DNA from 4 places in the Cobetia sp. L2A1 genome. Region 2 is predicted to be linked to each of the others. Evidence: predicted binding sites of a transcription regulator. Region 2 holds the regulator's gene; each other region holds the start of a gene.
What was found. Region 2 encodes sigma-54, which starts transcription at its own class of promoters, with help from an activator protein. Its sites were predicted from a motif close to TGGCACNNNNNTTGCTNT; they were not measured.
Positions count from the first base shown of each region.

Region 1 (4,911 bases), 1.3 Mb from region 2:
ATTTTACAGACTGGTAATTACAACGCCCAACGAGTCTAGGACTCGTTGGGCGTTTCATATTCCTCCACCCTTCACATCATAGGCTCAGTCACTCACGCCGCCGTCTTGCTGGTGACCTCCACAGACATCAGCTTGAGCAGTGCACCGTAGACGATGAAGGCGACCAGGACACCCACGACAGGTGGCATGAAGGGCGAGGCCCAGGCACACAGGCAGGCGATGGCGTAGGCAGCGAGCCCCGGCCAGTGATAGTCGACACTCGGCATCTCGGCGAGGCGCGGATACTGGCCTTTATGCCCAAGCCAGAAATTGGCCATGATGACGCCACCGATCGGCGGGATGAAGGTGCCGAGCAGAATCAGGAACGGGATCAACCATTCATACATGCCGAGTACCGCAAGCAATGTGCCGATGGCCGCGCCACCAAGAGTGACACGCTGACGATGCGGAGTGCGCAGCAGGTTGCAGCCGGCAATGGCGAAGTTGTAGATGGTGTTGTCCTGCGTCGTCCAGATATTGAGGAACAGCATCAACACGGCAAGGCTGACCAGCCCCTGGGCGATCATCACGTCAACGATATCGGCTTGCTGGTAGATCATCGCGCCGAGTGCGCCGGTCACGACCATCAGGCCATTGCCGACGAAGAAGGCCGCCAGCGTGGCGATCACGGCAATCTTGGGCGAGCGTGCGAAGCGGCTCCAGTTGGTGGCCTGGGTGCCGCCACTGATGAAGGTACCGATCACGGCCGTGATGGCAGCCGTCCAGCTCATGGAGTCTGCCGGCACGATGGCGGCAAGCCCCGTCATGCCACCGATATCCACCATGCCGGTATAGAGGCTGAACAGAATGAACAGCAGCATGGCAGGCACGGCCACACGCGAGAGCATGTCCAGCCCGCGATAGCCGACCATCGCCGTGAGACAGAAGGCAAAGCCGAAGATGACCATCAACGGTGTGGTCAGCCATTCCGGCAAGCCCAGCGTCTTGACCAGCACGATGGCGATGGTCGCCGTACCCCAGGCATACCAGCCAATCTGGGTGAAGCCGAGCACGATATCTGACAGACGACTGCCCTTCTCGCCAAAGCACAGACGGCCCATCAATACCGAATTGAGACCACTCTTGCAGGCGATATAGGCCAGGGCGGCTGCATAACCGCCGAGCAACAGATTGCCGATCACGATGATCCACATCAGCTCATTGAGCTCGAACGCTGCGCCCAATGACCCACCCGCCCACATGGTGGCAGTGAAGAAGGTGAAACCGAGCAGCACCATCGAGGTGGAGAGCAACCCACGTCGCGCCGACGCCGGCACTTCACTCAAGGGATAATCATTGCCTGATTCGCCGTCTGTCGCGGCGCTATTACCGTGTTCTGCCATGAGTGCCTTCCTGGAGCTCGGTCATCAATCTTCCGAGTCTCGTGATGAGTGGGGACATATTGCGCGAGGGACGCCCAGCCAGCGGGCTGCAGCGGCGCTACGGTACCAGATCGCAATATTCAGGCCAGTTTTTGCGACACAGCTGCCAAGTTGCCTCTGGCGCAACGCTTGAAAGCTGTCTCAGGCGTCAGGTTGCTGACTCGCGCGCGACAGGAAAACTCATCGGATCGCAAGGCTGAGCGGCAGATCATGCGCTTTGCCAAACTCCTTTGGCTACCGCCTGAAACTCCCCAATGCATTGGGTTGTGGCATGAAAATGCCGAACGCACCACATGGGTGCGTTCGGCATTTTAAGCGTCAGGGTCATCACTTGACGTTTGACCAGGGTTGATTCTACTGCAAGCCTCGTCGTTATCTTGACTTAGTGTTCAAGATCAAGTTTTTTGACGAACGTCGCACTCTGACGTCCAGTCGCCGACTTCATTTCTCTCAGATCAAGCACTGGCTAGCACACCTTCACTGGCATTGACCTCTTCAGTGTCCATCAGACGCAAGCGAACCGGCACCGATTTACAGGCCGGTGTATTGCTGCGCGCATCACGGTGATCCAGAGGAATCAGGTCATTGGTTTCCGGGTAGTAGGCCGCCAGACAACCGGTCGGGATGTCGTAGGCCTTGAGCTTGAAGCCGGCCATGCTGCGTTCGACACCGTCCTCCGACACGGTTTCCAGCCGCACCCGATGGCCCTCCTCGAGCCCGAGCGTCTCGAGATCCTGCGGGCTGATCATCACTACCATGCGCGTGCCGTAGACATCGCGATAACGGTCATCATTCGAGTAAACCGTGGTGTTGAACTGATCATGGCCACGTAGCGTCATCAACAGGAAGGTACTGTCCATGTCCAGCGTCTCGTGAGTTACCTTGTCGAGACCCTCCTCATCGGTCCCCAGGCCTTCGGGAAACAGGAAGTTGGCGCGCCCGGAGTCGGTATGCCAGATACGCTCACGCGGGGCGATACGAACATGAAAGCCGCCCTGCGCCAGGCGAGCGTTATAGCGGGGGAATATCTGCGGAAACACGGCCTCGATGCGCTCACGAATCCGCGCGTAATCGGCCTGCAGCCAATCCCAGTCCAGCGTGGGATGCCTAGGCAAGGTGGCCTTGGCCAGCTGACAGGCAATGGCAATTTCCGAGTGCATGCTCGGGTCTGCCGGCGCCATCACGCCGCGCGATGGCGCCACGTTGCACATGCCATCCTCGACACTGGTGGTCTGCTCCGCGCCCTTGCCATCGGCTCCTGCCTGGAGGTCACGCTCACTGTGCCCAAGGGTCGGCAGCACCCAACCGTGCTTGCCGGGCTGAAGATGGCTGCGATTGAGCTTGGTGGCGATGTGCACGGTCATGTCCAGTTCACGCACCTTCTCGACCACGCGCTTCTGATCCGGAATGGCACGAAAGAAGTTACCCCCCATGCCGATGAATGCCTTGACCTCGTCGCGCAGTATCGCTTCACAGCATTCCGACACATCATGCCCTGGCTCGCGCGGGCATTGAATGTCGAATACACGATCGAAGGCGTCCAACATCTCGGTGGTGGGCAGATTCTCGATACCGACGGTACGGTCACCCTGTACATTGGAATGCCCGCGTACCGGACAGGCGCCTGCCCCCGGCTTGCCAATATTGCCGCGTAGCAACAGCAGATTGATGATCTGCTGGATCGTATCGCCACCGCGGGCATGCTGGGTGATGCCCATGCCCCAGCAGCAGATGACACGCTCCGCTTCCATGTAGGTCTTGGCCGCCTTCTCCAGTGACTCACGCGAGAGACCGGACATGTCGACCAGGTACTGCCAATCAAGCGCGCGACAATGGCTGGCAAAAGCCTCGTAGCCATGGGAATGCTGGGCGATGAAGTCGTGATCCAGAACCCCCACCGCATACGGATCATCCGCACGCAATGTGTCATCAGACTCGATGACGTACTTGCACATGGCCTGAATCGCAGCCAGATCACCGCCGATTCGCAACTGGTGATACTGGGTGCTGATCTCCACGCCATCACGACTGAGCATGTCCTTGGGCGATTGCGGGTCAGCGAAACGGACCAGTGCACGTTCGCGCAGCGGATTGAAGGTCACGACCTCAGCACCCCGCCCGCGTGCCTCATGCAGATCGCCCAGCATCCGTGGGCTGTTGGTACCGCTGTTCTGCCCGAAGATGAAGATGGCATCCGCCTGCTTGAAGTCTTCGAGATTCACCGTCGCCTTGCCGATACCGATCGATTCCGGCAAGGCACGCGAGGTGGTTTCGTGACACATGTTGGAGCAGTCAGGGAAGTTGTTGGTGCCATACATGCGCCCAAACAACGAGTACAGGAATGCCGCTTCATTGGAGGTGCGACCTGAGGTATAGAACTCGACCTGATTGGGATCCTCGTAACGCTTGAGCCGCTCGCCGATTTCGGCATAGGCCGATTCCCAGCTCACCGGCTCGTAGCGATCTATCACAGCGTTATAGCGTAAAGGATGCGTCAGGCGCCCTTCCCGCTCCAGATGGTGGTCCGTCCACTCGCGCAACTCGCTTAGCGTGTTGTCTGCGAACAGGCTGTCACTGACTCGCTCACGCGTGGCCTCCCATGCCAACGCCTTGGCACCGTTCTCGCAGAAATTGGCACCCTTGGGCTTGTCACCATTCGGCCAGGCGCAGCTGGGACAGATGAAGCCATCCGGCTTGTTCATCTTCATCAAGCTGGTGTGGCCCTTGATGGGTAGATGCTGCTGCCAGATGAAGTGCTCCACCGCTTTCAGTGATGGCCAGCCTCCACCGGGTGAAGTGCCTACCTGGCTCCCCGCGAGGTGCGCGTCCAGCGCCGGTGCATGGGAGCCCTTGTCACTCATGATCGCGCCTTTCTGAGGCGGTATGCCTGAAGCGGGACTTTTCTGGTCAGTAGACGGTGCCTCTGCAGTAACCTGCGATTGGCGTTTGACGTCATCAGACGGTTGAGGGGTAGGCACATCGGTCATGGTCAAGCTCCAGCAGGCATGCGGGGTCATCCAGGGACAATCAGTTACCAGTACCTGCATGCGCGAAGGGCCTTTTTCAAGAGGCTGCTCCCATGTTCACCTGCTTCCCCCCTTGAAGTTGCTGTCAGTCGACACCAAGGTTATACAGACCTGACACAAGCAGACCTGACACAAGCGCGGTGATTTCATGTATTTGTCACCGCTAGAATTGCAATGACCTGACATCGATGAGGATATTGGAGATGAATAGCGATATGAAAAGCGACATGACCATCTTTGAAGCCCTGCGCAAGAGCCACGATGAACAACGCCGTCTGCTGGGCATGCTGGTGCAGACAGAAGGTGATAGCGCACCGCGTGATGATCTCTTCAACCGTCTAAAGGCTGAGCTGGCCAACCACGCCGGTGCCGAGGAACGCGCGCTGTATATCCCGATGATGGAACACGACATGACGCAGGAAAAAGCGCGTCACAGTGTGGCAGAGCACCATGAAATCGATGAG
Region 1 is NZ_CP047025.1:2,132,602-2,137,512, forward strand. It holds gene GQR90_RS09240 (hypothetical protein) at 1-17, shown strand, start outside; gene codB (cytosine permease) at 93-1,382, opposite strand; gene GQR90_RS09250 (FdhF/YdeP family oxidoreductase) at 1,877-4,408, opposite strand; gene GQR90_RS09255 (hemerythrin domain-containing protein) at 4,651-4,911, shown strand, end outside.
Region 1: a site for sigma-54 is predicted at 1,627-1,644, ahead of codB (cytosine permease). Genes of this name have one in related genera too.

Region 2 (4,911 bases):
CGGCGTTGGTATGCCACTGGCAAGCGCGGCATTCTCAGCGCCGGTGGAGACACCTTCACGCTAGAGGGTGACGCCACATTGCGCCAGCCTTCCGATGCCTGGACATTGAATACGGACGTACTGAACTACAGCCGCGAACAGAACCGCGCCTGGAGCGACGTCCCCGTCATCATTACCCAGAATGGTCAGCAGATCGAAAGCAACAGCTTCAGTGCGGACTTATCCAAGGACTCCGCTGTGCTGGACGGTCGTGTCCGCGGTACGCTCCAGCCTGGTAAGGGCAAGAGCGCAGCCAGCAAGGAAGCAGAGCAAATCGACGACGATAGCGATGCTGCCTCAACCGATAGCGAAGAGCGCATCAACAGCACCTTCGAAGCTGCACCTTCAGCCAGTCAGTAGTCACTATCTCCTGGCACATGATTGGCGTAACGAGTTGCTGACGTACGCTGCCAGCCTGATAACCCCCATTCCCTGCTTCCCGACAGCATGTCCGATCGAGAAGACATACCCAGTTCTGCCAAGGAGCATCCCATGACTTCAACGACTCTCAAGCCCTTGTCGGCCTGGCGCCACACCCTCAACACCAGTGCCATGGCCCTATGCCTGGCGCTTGGCATGTCCATGGCTGCACCAACAGCACTGGCGCTCGACAGTGATGCCAATCAGCGTATCGACATCGCCGCCGATTCCCTGTCGCTGGATGACAAGGCGGGTACTGCTGTCTATACCGGCAGTGTCGAAATGCGACAAGGCAGCATGAAACTGGATGCCAGTCGTGTTGACATCAGCCGTGCCAAGAGTGGCGAGATATCTCTGGTCAAGGCAACAGGCAAGCGAGCCTATATGGAACAACAACCCAACCCGAACGAAAAGCTGGTCAAGGGGTGGGCGGATACCATTCTCTATCACGCGCTGGAGCGTCGGGTGGAGCTGGTAGGCAATGCGCGCCTCGAAAAAGATGCTGACACCTTCGAAGGCGGTTACGTGGAGTATTTCCTCGACAAGCGTCAGGTCAATGCCAATAACAGCAGTGATACCACGCAGAAGACCGACGGCAGTTCTCGTGTGCACATGACGCTGACGCCGCGCGGCACCAATGCCAGCAAGGAAAACTAAGTCATGACTGCCGCTCCTCTCCGTACACTCAGCGCACGCCACCTTGCCAAGGCCTACAAGGGCCGCAAGGTGGTCAAGGATATCTCGCTGGAGATTCGTCAGGGCGATATCGTGGGTCTGTTGGGGCCCAATGGGGCCGGCAAGACGACCTCGTTCTACATGATCGTCGGCCTGGTGCGCGCCGATGCGGGCAGCGTCACCATTGATGACAATGACCTTTCCGACTCCGCCATGCATTTGCGCGCACGCGCCGGCATCGGCTATCTCCCGCAGGAAGCCTCGATCTTCCGCAAGCTGTCCGTCGCCGACAACATCATGGCGATTCTAGAGACACGCAAGGATCTCGATCGCAACGGGCGCAAGGCACGCCTTGAAGAACTGCTGAACGATTTCAGCATTTCTCACATTCGCGCCAGTAGCGGCATGAGCTTGTCTGGCGGCGAACGCCGTCGCGTCGAAATCGCAAGGGCACTGGCCACGGAACCGGATTTCGTGCTGCTGGATGAACCCTTTGCCGGCGTTGATCCCATCTCGGTAGGCGAGATAAAGAGCATCGTACGCCAGCTACGTGATCGCGGCATTGGTGTACTGATCACGGATCATAACGTCCGTGAGACGCTCGATATCTGCGATACCGCCTATATCGTTGGCGACGGCCAGATCATTGCGCATGGCAATGCTGAAACCATTCTGGCCAATCAGCAGGTGCGTGACGTGTATCTGGGGCATGAGTTCAAGCTGTAGTCCATTGGCAAACCCCTCTGGCGAGCGCACCTTCGCGCACGCAGTGCATGCTCAGGGCTGATATATCATCATGAACATCAGCCTTGAGCATGACGTCCATACCACCTTCGTTGAAACATGGCATGCAAGTTGCTTGAATAATTTCTTTCGCCCCTTGTCAGTGCCCCGACCCACGGTATAGCGTAGAAGCACGTTCCTTTGCCGTGAATCGATAGCCCCATGAAACCCACCCTGCAACTCCGCCTTGGCACTTCACTGACCATGACGCCACAACTGCAGCAGGCCATTCAGCTGCTACAGTTGTCGACGCTCGACCTGCGTCAGGAAATCCAACAGGCGCTCGAGTCCAATCCCATGCTGGAACTCGACGAGGACTATGAGGCGCTGGAAGTCGTCGAGATTCAGGATGCGAGCGAAATCTCTTCAGCTGAAACAAGTAGTGATATCCCGGAAGAATATCCTCTCGATAGCGACTGGTCGGACCTCTATCAGGATCATGCTGGCAGCCTGACAAACTCGGGAAGCAGTAGCGGCAGTGATGACGGCCAGGATTTCGAGCGCAACACGAGTGTAGAAAGCCTGCAAGATCATCTACGCTGGCAGTTGGCAATGACCGACCTCGACGACCGTGAACGGCAGATGGCGGAAAGCCTGATAGATGCCGTGGACGGCGCAGGCTACTTGAGCCTGTCGCTTGATGAGCTCGTCGATGGTCTACGTGGACAAGGGCTGTCTGGCCTCAAAGCATCGGAGCTTGAGCAGGTCCTGCTCCGCCTGCAGCAGTTCGATCCGACCGGCGTCTTTGCGCGTGATCTACGCGAATGCTTGCTGCTACAACTGGCCTTGCTGCCCGATGACCTGACACTGCTTGCTCAAGCTCGCCGCCTGGTACGCCAGTTTCTCGAAGCACTAGGGAACGATGATCGCAAGCTACTCAAGCGCCGCCTGGGGCTGGATGATGACGAGCTGGATCACGTCATCCGGCTGATACGAGCACTGGACCCACGGCCAGCTTCTGCCTGGGGGGAGCCCGCCAGTGACTACGTGATACCCGACTTGCTGGTACGCCATACCCGGCGCGGCTGGCAAGTGGAGCTCAATCCCGAGGCACTCCCGAAGCTGCGTATACAGCCAGACTATGCAGCGCTCATCAAACGGGCAGACAAGTCAGTAGACAACACCTTTCTCAAGGATAATCTTCAGGAAGCGCGCTGGCTGATGAAAAGTCTCTCGTCACGCAATGACACGCTGCTCAAGGTCGGGCGTGAGATCATGACGCGGCAGATCGACTTTCTTGAGCAAGGCGAGGAAGGCATGAAGCCGTTGATCCTCGCCAATATTGCCGAGGTAGTCGAGATGCACGAATCCACCATCTCTCGCGTCACGACGCAAAAGTACATTCATACACCACGCGGCGTCTTCGAACTCAAGTTCTTCTTCTCGAGCCAGGTCGGTGGTAACGGCAATGGTGATGCGCATTCCAGCACGGCCATTCGTGCGCGCATCCGCAAATTGATTGCAGACGAACCAGCGCGAAAACCGCTGTCGGATTCACGGCTGGTCGATCTACTCGCCAGCGATGGCATTGAAGTCGCGCGCCGCACCGTCGCCAAATATCGCGAAGCCATGGGCATTCCGTCTTCCAGTGAGCGCAAGCGACTCGCTTGATTACATGACAGAGAGGCCGCCCTTCGACTACGGCCTCTCTGTCATGGCCTCCCCTATCGTCAATATCCGCATGATGGCCAGCCGACGTGCGTGAAAGTCGTCGGCTTTCTACCAAGATATTTTCGCTAGAATCCGGCGTGCGCTTCCAATCGCCTGTTTTTCAAATCACTTTTATTAGTATTGTCGATCATTCGTGTAACTCTTCTCACGTCCGATCGTGCTCTTGTCACACTCGAAGCGCACTTGTTGTCAGTTTCAGAAGACCGCCAATATCGACGTATATGCTGTGATTGGCGACTAACAGGCGGCTTCTTGCTGCGCTTCTAACGCAAACCAACGCACTCCTCTTTGATGGAATGTTCCGTTATCCCTCAGTGAGTTGAAGACAAGCCTTACACCACGATGCAGCGCAGCGTTGATCTTTGCTCAAAGCTTGGGCATTGTCAGGGTAGGCGCTCGGCGCACCTGACGCGGCCCAATTTTGTTACTGGCAGTGGCGGATGCGCAAACCATGTAGCAGAGCGTCTTATCAGGGTTTGCTCGCAGTCAAAAAGGGTTACAATTGAAAGGTAACCCGTTGGATAAAGGAGCGTGTCCATGCAAGTGAATATCACCGGGCATCATGTGGAACTTACCGATCCTCTCCGCGATTACATCAACGAGAAGCTCGCTCGCCTCGAACGGCATTACGACAATATCACCAATGTTCAGGTGACTCTGTCGATCGAGAAGGAGCGCCAGCAGGCAGCCTGTACGCTGCATGCTGCAGGCGCAGACCTCCATGCCCTGGCAGAAGACCCCAACATGTACGCTGCCATAGACGCGCTCGCCGACAAGCTGGATCGCCAGCTGGTCAAACACAAGGAAAAGTCCCAGGCTCGCTCTCAGGGCACCGGGACACGTTGACCTTCTGCCATGACACTTGATCAGATCCTTCCCCCCGAGCGCACGCTTTACGGCGTCCCCGGGGGGAGCAAAAAGCGGGTACTGGAATTTTTCAGCACCTTCATTGCCCAGAACATTCCCAGCCTGGATAGCCAGGAAGTCTTCTCGCGCCTGATTGGCCGTGAACGACTGGGGTCGACCGGTATCGGCCACGGCGTGGCTGTTCCACATGCACGTAGTCCGCACTGCAAGACGCCCATCGCAGCATTTCTGAAGCTTGGTGACCCCATCGACTTCGATGCCATCGATGGAGAGCCCATCGACTTGCTGTTTGTACTGTTGGTACCCGAAGAGGCAGATGACACTCATCTCACCTTGCTCGGGCAGGTGGCTGAATTGCTGAACTCACCCACCAACCGATCAGCATTACGTCAGGCCGATAGCCAGCATGCGCTCTACGATGTACTGACATCAGCAATCGCCGATCTTCCGACGCGT
Region 2 is NZ_CP047025.1:796,683-801,593, reverse strand. It holds gene lptC (LPS export ABC transporter periplasmic protein LptC) at 1-399, shown strand, start outside; gene lptA (lipopolysaccharide transport periplasmic protein LptA) at 532-1,116, shown strand; gene lptB (LPS export ABC transporter ATP-binding protein) at 1,120-1,860, shown strand; gene GQR90_RS03430 (RNA polymerase factor sigma-54) at 2,080-3,528, shown strand; gene hpf (ribosome hibernation-promoting factor, HPF/YfiA family) at 4,126-4,434, shown strand; gene ptsN (PTS IIA-like nitrogen regulatory protein PtsN) at 4,444-4,911, shown strand, end outside.

Region 3 (4,911 bases), 910 kb from region 2:
GGGCGCGAGTCACATTCGATCAGCCCCTGATGCTGGTGCAGGATGCCTTGGGCTATCGATAACCCAAGACCTGAGCCTTCGGCACGCCCCGAGACCATCGGATAGAACAGCGTCTCACGCAGGATCTCGGGGATTCCGGGGCCGTTATCAATGATGGCCAGCTCACAGACCAATCGATGGCGCTCGTGGCCCAGCGTGAACTGACGACGCGCCCGAGTGCGCAGCGTAATCTCGTAATGTGAAGCTTCCCCGTCAGCCAGCCCCTCGGGCTGCTGCTCATTGAGCGCCTGGGTCGCATTGCGCGCGATGTTGAGTACCGCCTGAATCAGCTGCCCCTCATCACCGATCACCTCGGGAAGACTCGGGTCATAATCCGCCACCATGGTGATGCTGTTGCCTTCGGCCAGCAGCAGCGAACGCACACGCTCGGTGACAGCATGAATATTGACTGGCGCCTGCAAGGGAGGACGGTTCGGGCCCAACATGCGATCGACCAGATCACGTAGACGGTCGACCTCCTCGATGATGATCCGCGTGAACTCCACCATCTGGGGCTCAGGCAGATCGCGCTCCAGCAGCTGAGCAGCGCCACGAATGCCCCCCAGCGGATTCTTGACCTCATGGGCCAGCCCGCGCGTCAGCACCTTGACGGCTTCCTGCCGCGCAATCAGTGCCTCTTCACGCGAAATCTGCATCAGACGATCACGCGGCTCTATCTCGACCAGCAGCTCATCGCGGCTGATCGGGGTCGCCGTGAAGTCGACCGTCAGTACCTCATTGGCCACATTGACGATTTCGGCTTCACGTTGGGTGTAGGGGTGCTGCTCATCAAGCGCCTTGCGCAAGACCTTGATAGGGTCGGCATCCATACCCGTCAGATGCTCTGGCGTGTGGCCCTTGACGCGCACCAGACTGACCGCCAGCAATGTCTCTGCCGCCGGGTTCATCCATACCACTCGCAGCTGTGCATCCAGCACCACTACAGCAGTATTGAGGTGTTCGAGCAGTCGTTGATGCATGAGTTTATTCGCCATTCGCGGTACGTCTCCCTGTTCTGCAATAACCGCGCCAGTCTGGTGCAGGTGCCGTGTGTGTGGCATCCGATGCTGTGCACGTCATATCACACCTCACCCATTGCATCATTATGGTGCACCCATGAGATGGACTGCCATGTCCGCCATAATTTTACCTGCACATCCGTCAGCGATGCTGACTCCCAAAAAATGAAAAAGCCGCCCGAAGGCGGCCTGTCGATATTCATGCTAATTGACGCGAGCACCAATCAGCCCCCGCTATTCGCAGGATTGTTGGGGTTGCGCGGCAGATTGACACTGGCACGCTGCACATAGATGACGCGTGGCTCACTGGTCTGACGGACGCGACCTGAGGCATCCAATAACTCAGCCTGAATGACATGCTTGCCTCGCGCCAGTGCAGGCACCATGAACACACTGCTGTTCATTGCCGACTGCGACGGTGCACCATCGACGGTCACGCGTACCTTGTCCCCCGGCCGCAATGCTGGCTCGATACCAAGACGCACGGCCAGGTTTCCGGCCTGACCAGTAGGCAAGGTTTCCTCATTGGCGGGGCTCTGTATGGCAAAGCGAGTATAGCCCCGGAAGCGCACATCCACCGCTGGCGCCACGCGGGTCCGCGAGGAAGACGACTCGGATGATGGCGCGACACGCGCAGACGATGAACGCGGTACACCAGACGACTCTGCAGACGGCACGACGCTCAGTGGTGTCAGCTTCACCTTGCTACCTCCAGCAGGCTGATCACTGAACACGACATTGCCATTGGCATCCACATGACGGTAGACCTGAGCCGCCTGAACCTCGAATGACACACTTGGCAATACCAGCAACAACGCCAGTAACAGGCAGCCCATTGGGCCGCTCATTACTTGAGTGCGCGCGAGCGAGTCTGATAACGATCTATGTTCAGTCGCAGTACTACCGACAGATAAAGCGGATACGAAAGGCCACATCCGAAGATTCCTGAAAGAGTCATGGGAGGCCAGAAGCCGCGTACAGCTTCTGCAAGTTGGTTGAGTAAATACGTTGACCTACTGCCAAGTTACAAAGCTTACCGCGTTGACGCCAGCATTGGATTTCCCAAGAAAGGTCTATCATCACATCGCCTGTCGTGCAGGGTCGCCATGTCGACGCTCATTGAGCTCGACCGTTCAGCTGCCGCCATGAAACATGGCCATCAAAAACAGAGACGCAATAAAACAGGGCCATACCTTTCGGTATGGCCCTGTCGTTATCTTCTCCACTATCGCCTATCGCTTACGACTGGCATAGCGAGAAAGACCGCACTGGACTTACAGGCAGCGTGATTAGACGCTGTAGTACATGTCGAATTCGAGCGGGTGAGTCGCCATGCGCAGGCGCTGGACATCTTCGCCCTTCAGTTCGATGTAGGCATCGATCATGTCGTCGGTGAAGACGCCACCCTGAGTCAGGAACTCACGATCGCCGTCCAGTGCTTCCATTGCCTGTTCGAGACTCTCGGCCACGGTCGGGATGGATTTTGCTTCTTCGGCCGGCAGGTCGTAGAGGTTCTTGTCCATCGCGTCGCCCGGGTGAATCTTGTTCTTGATACCGTCGATACCAGCCATCAGCATCGCGGAGAATGCCAGGTACGGGTTGGCTGTCGGATCAGGGAAGCGTGCCTCGACGCGCTTGCCTTTCGCACTCGCGGTGTACGGGATACGAATGGAGGCAGAACGGTTGCGAGCAGAGTAAGCCAGCATGACCGGCGCTTCGAAGCCCGGGACCAGACGCTTGTAGGAGTTGGTGGACGCGTTGGTGAAGGCGTTCAGAGCACGGGCGTGCTTGATGATGCCGCCAATGTAGTAAAGCGCCATTTCAGACAGACCAGCATACTCTTCACCAGCGAACTGGTTCTCGCCACCCTTCCAGAAGGATTGGTGAACGTGCATGCCAGAACCGTTGTCACCTACCAGCGGCTTGGGCATGAAGGTCGCGGTCTTGCCGTAAGCGTGCGCGACATTGTGAACCACGTACTTGAGTTCCTGAACTTCGTCAGCCTTCTTCACCAGGGTGTTGAACTTGACGCCGATTTCATTCTGACCTGCGTTCGCCACTTCGTGGTGATGAACTTCCACTTCCTGACCGATCGCTTCCAGCGTGTTGCACATGGCGGCACGGATATCGTGGAAGCTGTCGACCGGCGGTACCGGGAAATAACCACCTTTCAGACGCGGACGGTGGCCAAGATTGCCGCCTTCCGGAGTGGAATCAGTCGCCCATGCACCTTCATCGGAAGAGATCTTGAACATTGAGCCGTTCATCTCGTTCTTCCAGTGAACTTCGTCGAAGATGAAGAACTCAGGCTCCGGCCCGAAGAAGGCGGTGTCGCCCAGGCCAGTAGACTTGAGGAACTCTTCGGCGCGCTTGGCAACAGAGCGCGGATCACGCTCGTAACCCTGCATGGTAGCCGGCTCGATGACATCACAACGCAGCACCAGAGTGGTGTCTTCGGTGAACGGGTCGAGGAAGGCAGTGCCGTCATCCGGCATCAGGATCATGTCGGATTCGTTGATGCCCTTCCAACCTTCAATGGAAGAACCATCGAACATCTGACCATTTTCAAAGAATTCGTCGTCAACTGTGCGCGCCGGGACGGAGACGTGATGCTCCTTGCCTTTGGTGTCGGTGAAGCGCAGATCAACCCACTTGACTTCGTGTTCTTCAATCAGGGCAAGTGTCTTCTCAGCCATGGTAATTCTCCGATGGAGCCGGCGGCTCGGTTTACAGTTGGTGTCAGCGTTGTCTGTCGTTTGTATCTCTTTTCTCTCATGGCCAGCGTTTTGATGCCAGTCATCAGACAGGATGCTCTAACATTGCAGCGAGCGTGCCAGAATGGCGCAGAAGCAGCCCAAAAAAATCATAACCCAATGAAATTAATGAAGAAAAATATATCCATCGAACGTAAATAATCGCTTATTTCCAGAGAATTTGACCCTAGAAGGTGCAAAAAATCCTTTCTGACACGCCATAACATCTATTTTGGTGCACGAAAAAAGCTTGCCGCTCTATCTTGGTGCGTCACTGTATTATCCATCAATGATTGCCTCCATTGATCTGGACGATAGCACGACGTTTTACAGGCACTTCTTCAGTTTCACGCCATATTTCGGTTCTCTCACAAGTTTTTTTCATCTTGAATAAAAGAAAGGAAAAGACTTGAGAGACAACCATTTGGCCGCCTCAAGCCATTCAATGACGTCTATAAGCAGGGCTTGCGAATTCGGGATGCTGGCAGGAGGCATGCCATGCCCCCTATAATGCGCCCCAAATCACAAGCGCCCGGTACGCGAGCGCCCATTTTCCGCACAGGTTCCCGTCGTGATCGAGAAACTTCGCAACATAGCCATCATCGCCCACGTTGACCATGGTAAGACTACATTGGTCGACAAGCTCCTGAGTCAGTCTGGCACCCTGGACCGCAAGGCCGAGGGTCAGGAACGCATCATGGATTCCAACGACCAGGAAAAAGAACGCGGCATCACCATTCTGGCAAAGAATACCGCGATCCAATGGAACGACTACCACATCAACATCGTGGATACCCCTGGGCACGCTGACTTCGGTGGCGAAGTCGAGCGCGTGATGTCCATGGTGGATTCCGTGCTGCTGCTGGTCGATGCCGTCGATGGCCCGATGCCGCAGACACGCTTCGTGACCCAGAAGGCATTTGCCCAGGGTCTGAAGCCGATCGTCGTCGTCAACAAGGTCGACCGTCCGGGCTCACGTCCTGACTGGGTCGTTGACCAGATCTTCGATCTGTTCGACAACCTCGGCGCGACTGACGAGCAGCTCGACTTCCCGATCATCTACTGCTCTGCCCTCAACGGCATTGCGGGTATGGACCCGG
Region 3 is NZ_CP047025.1:4,003,169-4,008,079, forward strand. It holds gene glnL (nitrogen regulation protein NR(II)) at 1-1,019, opposite strand, end outside; gene GQR90_RS17025 (DUF4124 domain-containing protein) at 1,283-1,894, opposite strand; gene glnA (glutamate--ammonia ligase) at 2,348-3,754, opposite strand; gene typA (translational GTPase TypA) at 4,383-4,911, shown strand, end outside.
Region 3: a site for sigma-54 is predicted at 3,877-3,894, ahead of glnA (glutamate--ammonia ligase). Genes of this name have one in related genera too.

Region 4 (4,911 bases), 360 kb from region 2:
CTCGAACTCACGGTCACTCAGTGCATGGCCATGATTGAGGACAGCGATCTGGTGATCGAAGTCGGCGTAGTGCTGGGTGCTGGCCCAGATCATGTAGAGATAAGCGGAGGCATCGACATTGTCGATACGCGCGTCGGCAATCCAGCTACGCAGGCGCGACTTCTTCATCTCGGCCCACTCATCAAGCCAGACCGTCAGCTCCTCGCCCAGCACTGGCGCACCCTGCATGATTTCGCTGGCCCACACCTTGGAGCCATACGGGCGCTGACGCGAGTGCATCATCTTGGCGCGAATATAGGTGGAGAGCACCAGCTGAGGGTCGTCGTAGGCCTCAAAGCACAGCGCATCTTCCTTCCACAACGCCAACAGGCCATCGAGCACAGCGCGATAGAGGGCCTCCTTGGTACTGAAGTAGTAATGCAGATTTGACTTGGGCAGCTCTACTTCAGCGGCAATATCGACCATGCTGGCGCCGACATAGCCCTTGAGCGCGAATACCTTCTCGGCAGCGAGCAAAATACGCCCGACATTATCCTTGCGAATCTGAGACTTGCGAGTGGTCATGCGATCCCCTGACACGGTGCTGGCAGTGGTTTCAGAATATCACACACTCGTGTCAGCATGTCTGAGCAGTCAGGTTTCATATGCTCATTTCTCGTCAACGACTGCCACCCTGCTGCTCAATACCCGACTCGGCTGCTCAAAGACGGCTCTGCTACTCAAAGACGGCACCGTCGATGAAGCCATCTTCCGGCATCGGTATCTGCCCCGCCTCACCGCTCAGCCACCAGGGCGCGGGATGATTGCCTTCGCTGCGTTCATCGCTTGCCGGCACGACCATGCCCAGCCCACGTGCGGCGATGCGATAGAGATCCGGCCGCACACAGCGTGTCAGTGTCTCCGCGAGATCATGCTCGCTGATGCCATGCAAATGTCCCCAACGCTGCATCTGGGAAACGTACCAGCGAGTGTGCGAGCGCCACGGGAAATTGGCGGCGTAACGATGGAAGATCGTCCACCCGGCATTGGATTGCTGAAAATTCTCCACCGACTGCTCGACATCGACATCCGCAAGCCCGCGCGCGATCACTGACATCGGCACTTCGGGCAAGCCTTCATCATGCAGCCAGGCAGCGGCCTGCTGACGATTATCAGGGCGGTCCAGCCACGCACAGGCCTTGAGTAGCGAGCGTATCAGCGCCTGATGCGCCACCGGATGCTGCTCCGCCCAGTCTTCCCGCACGCCCAGCACCTTTTCCTGCCCGAAGCGCCAGATATCATGACTACCAGCGACCACCTGCCCCATGCCCTGCACACTGGCCAGACTGTTCCACGGCTCACCGACACAGAAACCATCCAGGATGCCCGAAGCGAGTTGCGCTGCCATCAGTGGCGGGGCCACCGCGCGCATATCAATCTGTGAATCAGGGTCAATCCCGCCCGCCGCCAGCCAATACCGCAGCAGATAGCGATGCGAGGAGAACGGATGCACGCTCGCGAGTCTCAGCGGTGCTTCACCGCGCTGACGACGCCGTCTGACGTGCTCGCCCAGCGCACAGGCAATCGCCAGAGGGCTATCAAGCACATGCTCTTCTTCCGCCAACGTCGCCATCAGCGAGCGTGACAAGGTGATGGCATTGCCGCCCAGATTCAGCGTCATTGCGCTGATGATCGGTGTCGCGCGACCGTCCAGCCCCAACGTTGAGGTCAATGGCATCAAGGCCAGCATCTGCGCCCCCTGCAAGACACCTGTCTGCAGGTCATCACGCAGTGCAGCCCAGGACGGCTGCCACTTGAGCGTGACCGCGAGCCCTTCATCCCGGAAAAATCCCAGCTGCTCGGCCACCACGAAGGGCGCAGCATCATTGAGCGGCATCAGTCCCAGCGTCAGCTGGTGATCATTCAAGGGTGCATCACTGAGCATCACAGACACCTCATGGGCAGACGTAGCAAGAAACAACAGAGCAGAAAATAGCAGAACCAGAAACGACAGAACCAGAAACGACAGAACCAGAAACGATCGAACAGAACAGCATGCTCACGGGCGACCACCACCAGAGCGGCCACTGTCAGCACGACGGGTGGCTTTCAGCAGCTCATCGGCCAGTTCGTGCAGTGCCAGGCGGCGATTCATCGCGGTCTTGCGCAGGTACTGATAGGCCGCATCCTCACCCAGTCCGCGCGCCTCCATGACCAATGCCTTGGCACGATCAACGCTACGCCGCTGAATCAGCGTGGTCTGGGTGCGATGGAGCTCCCCCTTCAAGGCGCGGTGTGCCTCGAAACTGGTGATGGCGACCTCCACCATCGTGCGCACCATCGCCGGCATCACATGGTCGACGACATAGGCCGACACCCCGGCGCCTGCTGCCTGTCGCACCAGGTCCGGCGCATCCTCGCTGGCCAGCATGATCATCGGCTTGGGATAACGACGCCCCAGCTGACCGAGGTGCTCCAGCGTATCGCGGCTCGGCAGGTCAGCGTCGATGATCACCGCATCCGGCTGATGCTGCTCGACCAGCGCATGCAGATCTTCGTGCTCATCAACGCGCAGCGCCACCTCAAAGCCAGCGCTCAACAACGCCTGCTCCAATGCGGCGGAACGCTCGCTGCGAACATCGACGATCAGCACAGTCACGGGCATGTCAGGGTTTCCTCGGCAAAACGTGTCAGGCAACTTTTCCACATGGCCTGACACTGCAGGAATCATGCCGCATGCTGGTGCAACCTTGCGGTTGCGCGCTTTGCGCAGCCCTTGGCCTGCACAGCAATGACGCAAGCAGATGCAATCATCACCCCGTGCGCCAGACTGGTACGCCACAGCATCGTCACGCACCGCAGACGGGCACGACGCAGAGCTCATCGCGCTAGCACCGTCAATGGTCGCCGCGATGATATATCACCAACTCATTGATATTGCTTGCCTTACCCCCTCATTACCGGCACAAGTGGCGCGGTCCTTGCTTTGTCCTACCCAGCGTCCCGCGAGAGCTGTTATCCCCCGCTCTCACCGTGATGCCCATGACGTAGACCAGGCTCCCATGAGTACGAGTGCGTCGAACCCGGCACCTCAACGACGAGGCAGCCCTGCTGTTCTCAACAGCCGTTCGACCACTCTCTGAGCGCACTCACCGTGTGCTCGGTCTCGACGCTGCATCAGGAGCCCGCACTCATGGATATTCGCAACAAGGCCAACCGCATCCGGCTGTTCAGCCTGAAAACGCCGCAGATGCGCGCCTTCCACATGTCATGGTTCGCCTTTCACGTCTGCTTCTTTGGCTGGTTCGGTATCGCGCCGCTGATGGCGGTGGTGCGTGACGACCTCGGCCTGACCAAGACCCAGATCGGCAACACCATCATCGCCTCGGTCGCGATCACCGTCATTGTACGGCTTGCGATTGGCGTACTCTGCGATCGCATCGGGCCACGCAAGGCCTACACCTGGCTTCTGTGTCTTGGCTCTCTGCCGGTGATGTGCATCGGTTTTGCCGACAGCTTCGAATCCTTCTTCCTTGCCCGCCTGGCGATCGGTGCCATCGGCGCCTCCTTTGTGATTACCCAGTACCACACCTCAGTGATGTTCGGTCCGAATGTCGTCGGCACCGCGAATGCCACTACCGCGGGTTGGGGCAACCTTGGCGGCGGTACCACGCAGATTCTGATGCCGCTGGTGATGGCTGGCCTGCTGATGCTGGGCGTCGAGCAGACACTGGGTTGGCGCCTGGCGATGGTCGTACCGGGCATCGTGCTGTTCCTGACCGGTATCGCGTACTACTTCTTCACTCAGGATGCCCCGGACGGCAACTTCAGTGAGCTGCGTGAACGCGGTGAACTGCCCAAGGCCGAGAAGGAATACAGCATGCGCGCCACCTTCGGCGCGGCAGCACGCGATATTCGTGTCTGGGCACTGTTCCTCGTTTATGGCGCCTGTTTCGGTGTCGAGCTGACCATCAACAACGTCGCCGCCATCTACTTCTTCGATCACTTCGAGCTGGATCTCGCCACCGCTGGCCTCATCGCCGGCCTGTTCGGCCTGATGAACCTGTTTGCCCGCACCCTGGGCGGCGTATTCTCTGACCTGTTTGCACGCCAGTCAGGGCTGAAAGGCCGCGTACGCTGGCTGTTCATCGCCCTGCTGTGTGAAGGCGTAGCGCTGGTTGGTTTCGCGCAGATGGAAACCCTCGCCGTGGCCATCGGCATCATGCTGGTGTTCAGCCTGTTCGTACAGATGGCAGAAGGCGCCACCTTCGGTATCGTACCGTTCATCAACCGCAAGGCGCTGGGCGCAGTGGCCGGCATCGTTGGCGCCGGCGGCAATGCCGGTGCGGTAGCGGCAGGCTTCCTGTTTCGCAGCGAGGAGCTGTCCTATCAAGAAGGCCTGATGTATCTGGGCATGGGCGTGATCGTGATCTCGCTGTTCGCGCTGCTGGTACGCTTCAGCGCTGCCACCGAGGCCGAGGAAGGTCGCGCCTATCAGGCGGCAGTCGAAGACCGCAAGCAGGACAGCACGCAACAACCGGCTTCTGCATGACACCGACAATACCACCCGGTCGATAGATGACTGACGGCCCCAGACACAAGAAGGCCCCACCTCATGGGAGGTGGGGCCTTCTTGTGTCTGCATGCGTATCGGTGGCCGTACTGGAGGCTCACCGAAGACAGCACTTAGCTGTCGGCAGCGTCCTGGACGTCATCGCCCGCACTCTCGATACTGTCGCCGGCATTTTCGACGGAGTTATCCATCTTCTCGCCAGCTTTCTCCATCGGGCCCTTGTCATCGCAACCAGCGAGGGACAGGCCTGCGAAGCCCAGCATGGCAATCATCAGTGCGCTACCCAGTGTCTTGATCTTCATGATCTTCTCCCTTGAATCATTGGTTGCGGTCAAAGCCGCTATTGACCGTGCATCGCG
Region 4 is NZ_CP047025.1:440,345-445,255, reverse strand. It holds gene GQR90_RS02060 (TetR/AcrR family transcriptional regulator) at 1-564, opposite strand, end outside; gene GQR90_RS02055 (CmpA/NrtA family ABC transporter substrate-binding protein) at 716-1,924, opposite strand; gene GQR90_RS02050 (ANTAR domain-containing response regulator) at 2,039-2,644, opposite strand; gene GQR90_RS02045 (NarK family nitrate/nitrite MFS transporter) at 3,173-4,531, shown strand; gene GQR90_RS02040 (hypothetical protein) at 4,666-4,854, opposite strand.
Region 4: a site for sigma-54 is predicted at 2,950-2,967, ahead of GQR90_RS02045 (NarK family nitrate/nitrite MFS transporter). Genes of this name have one in related genera too.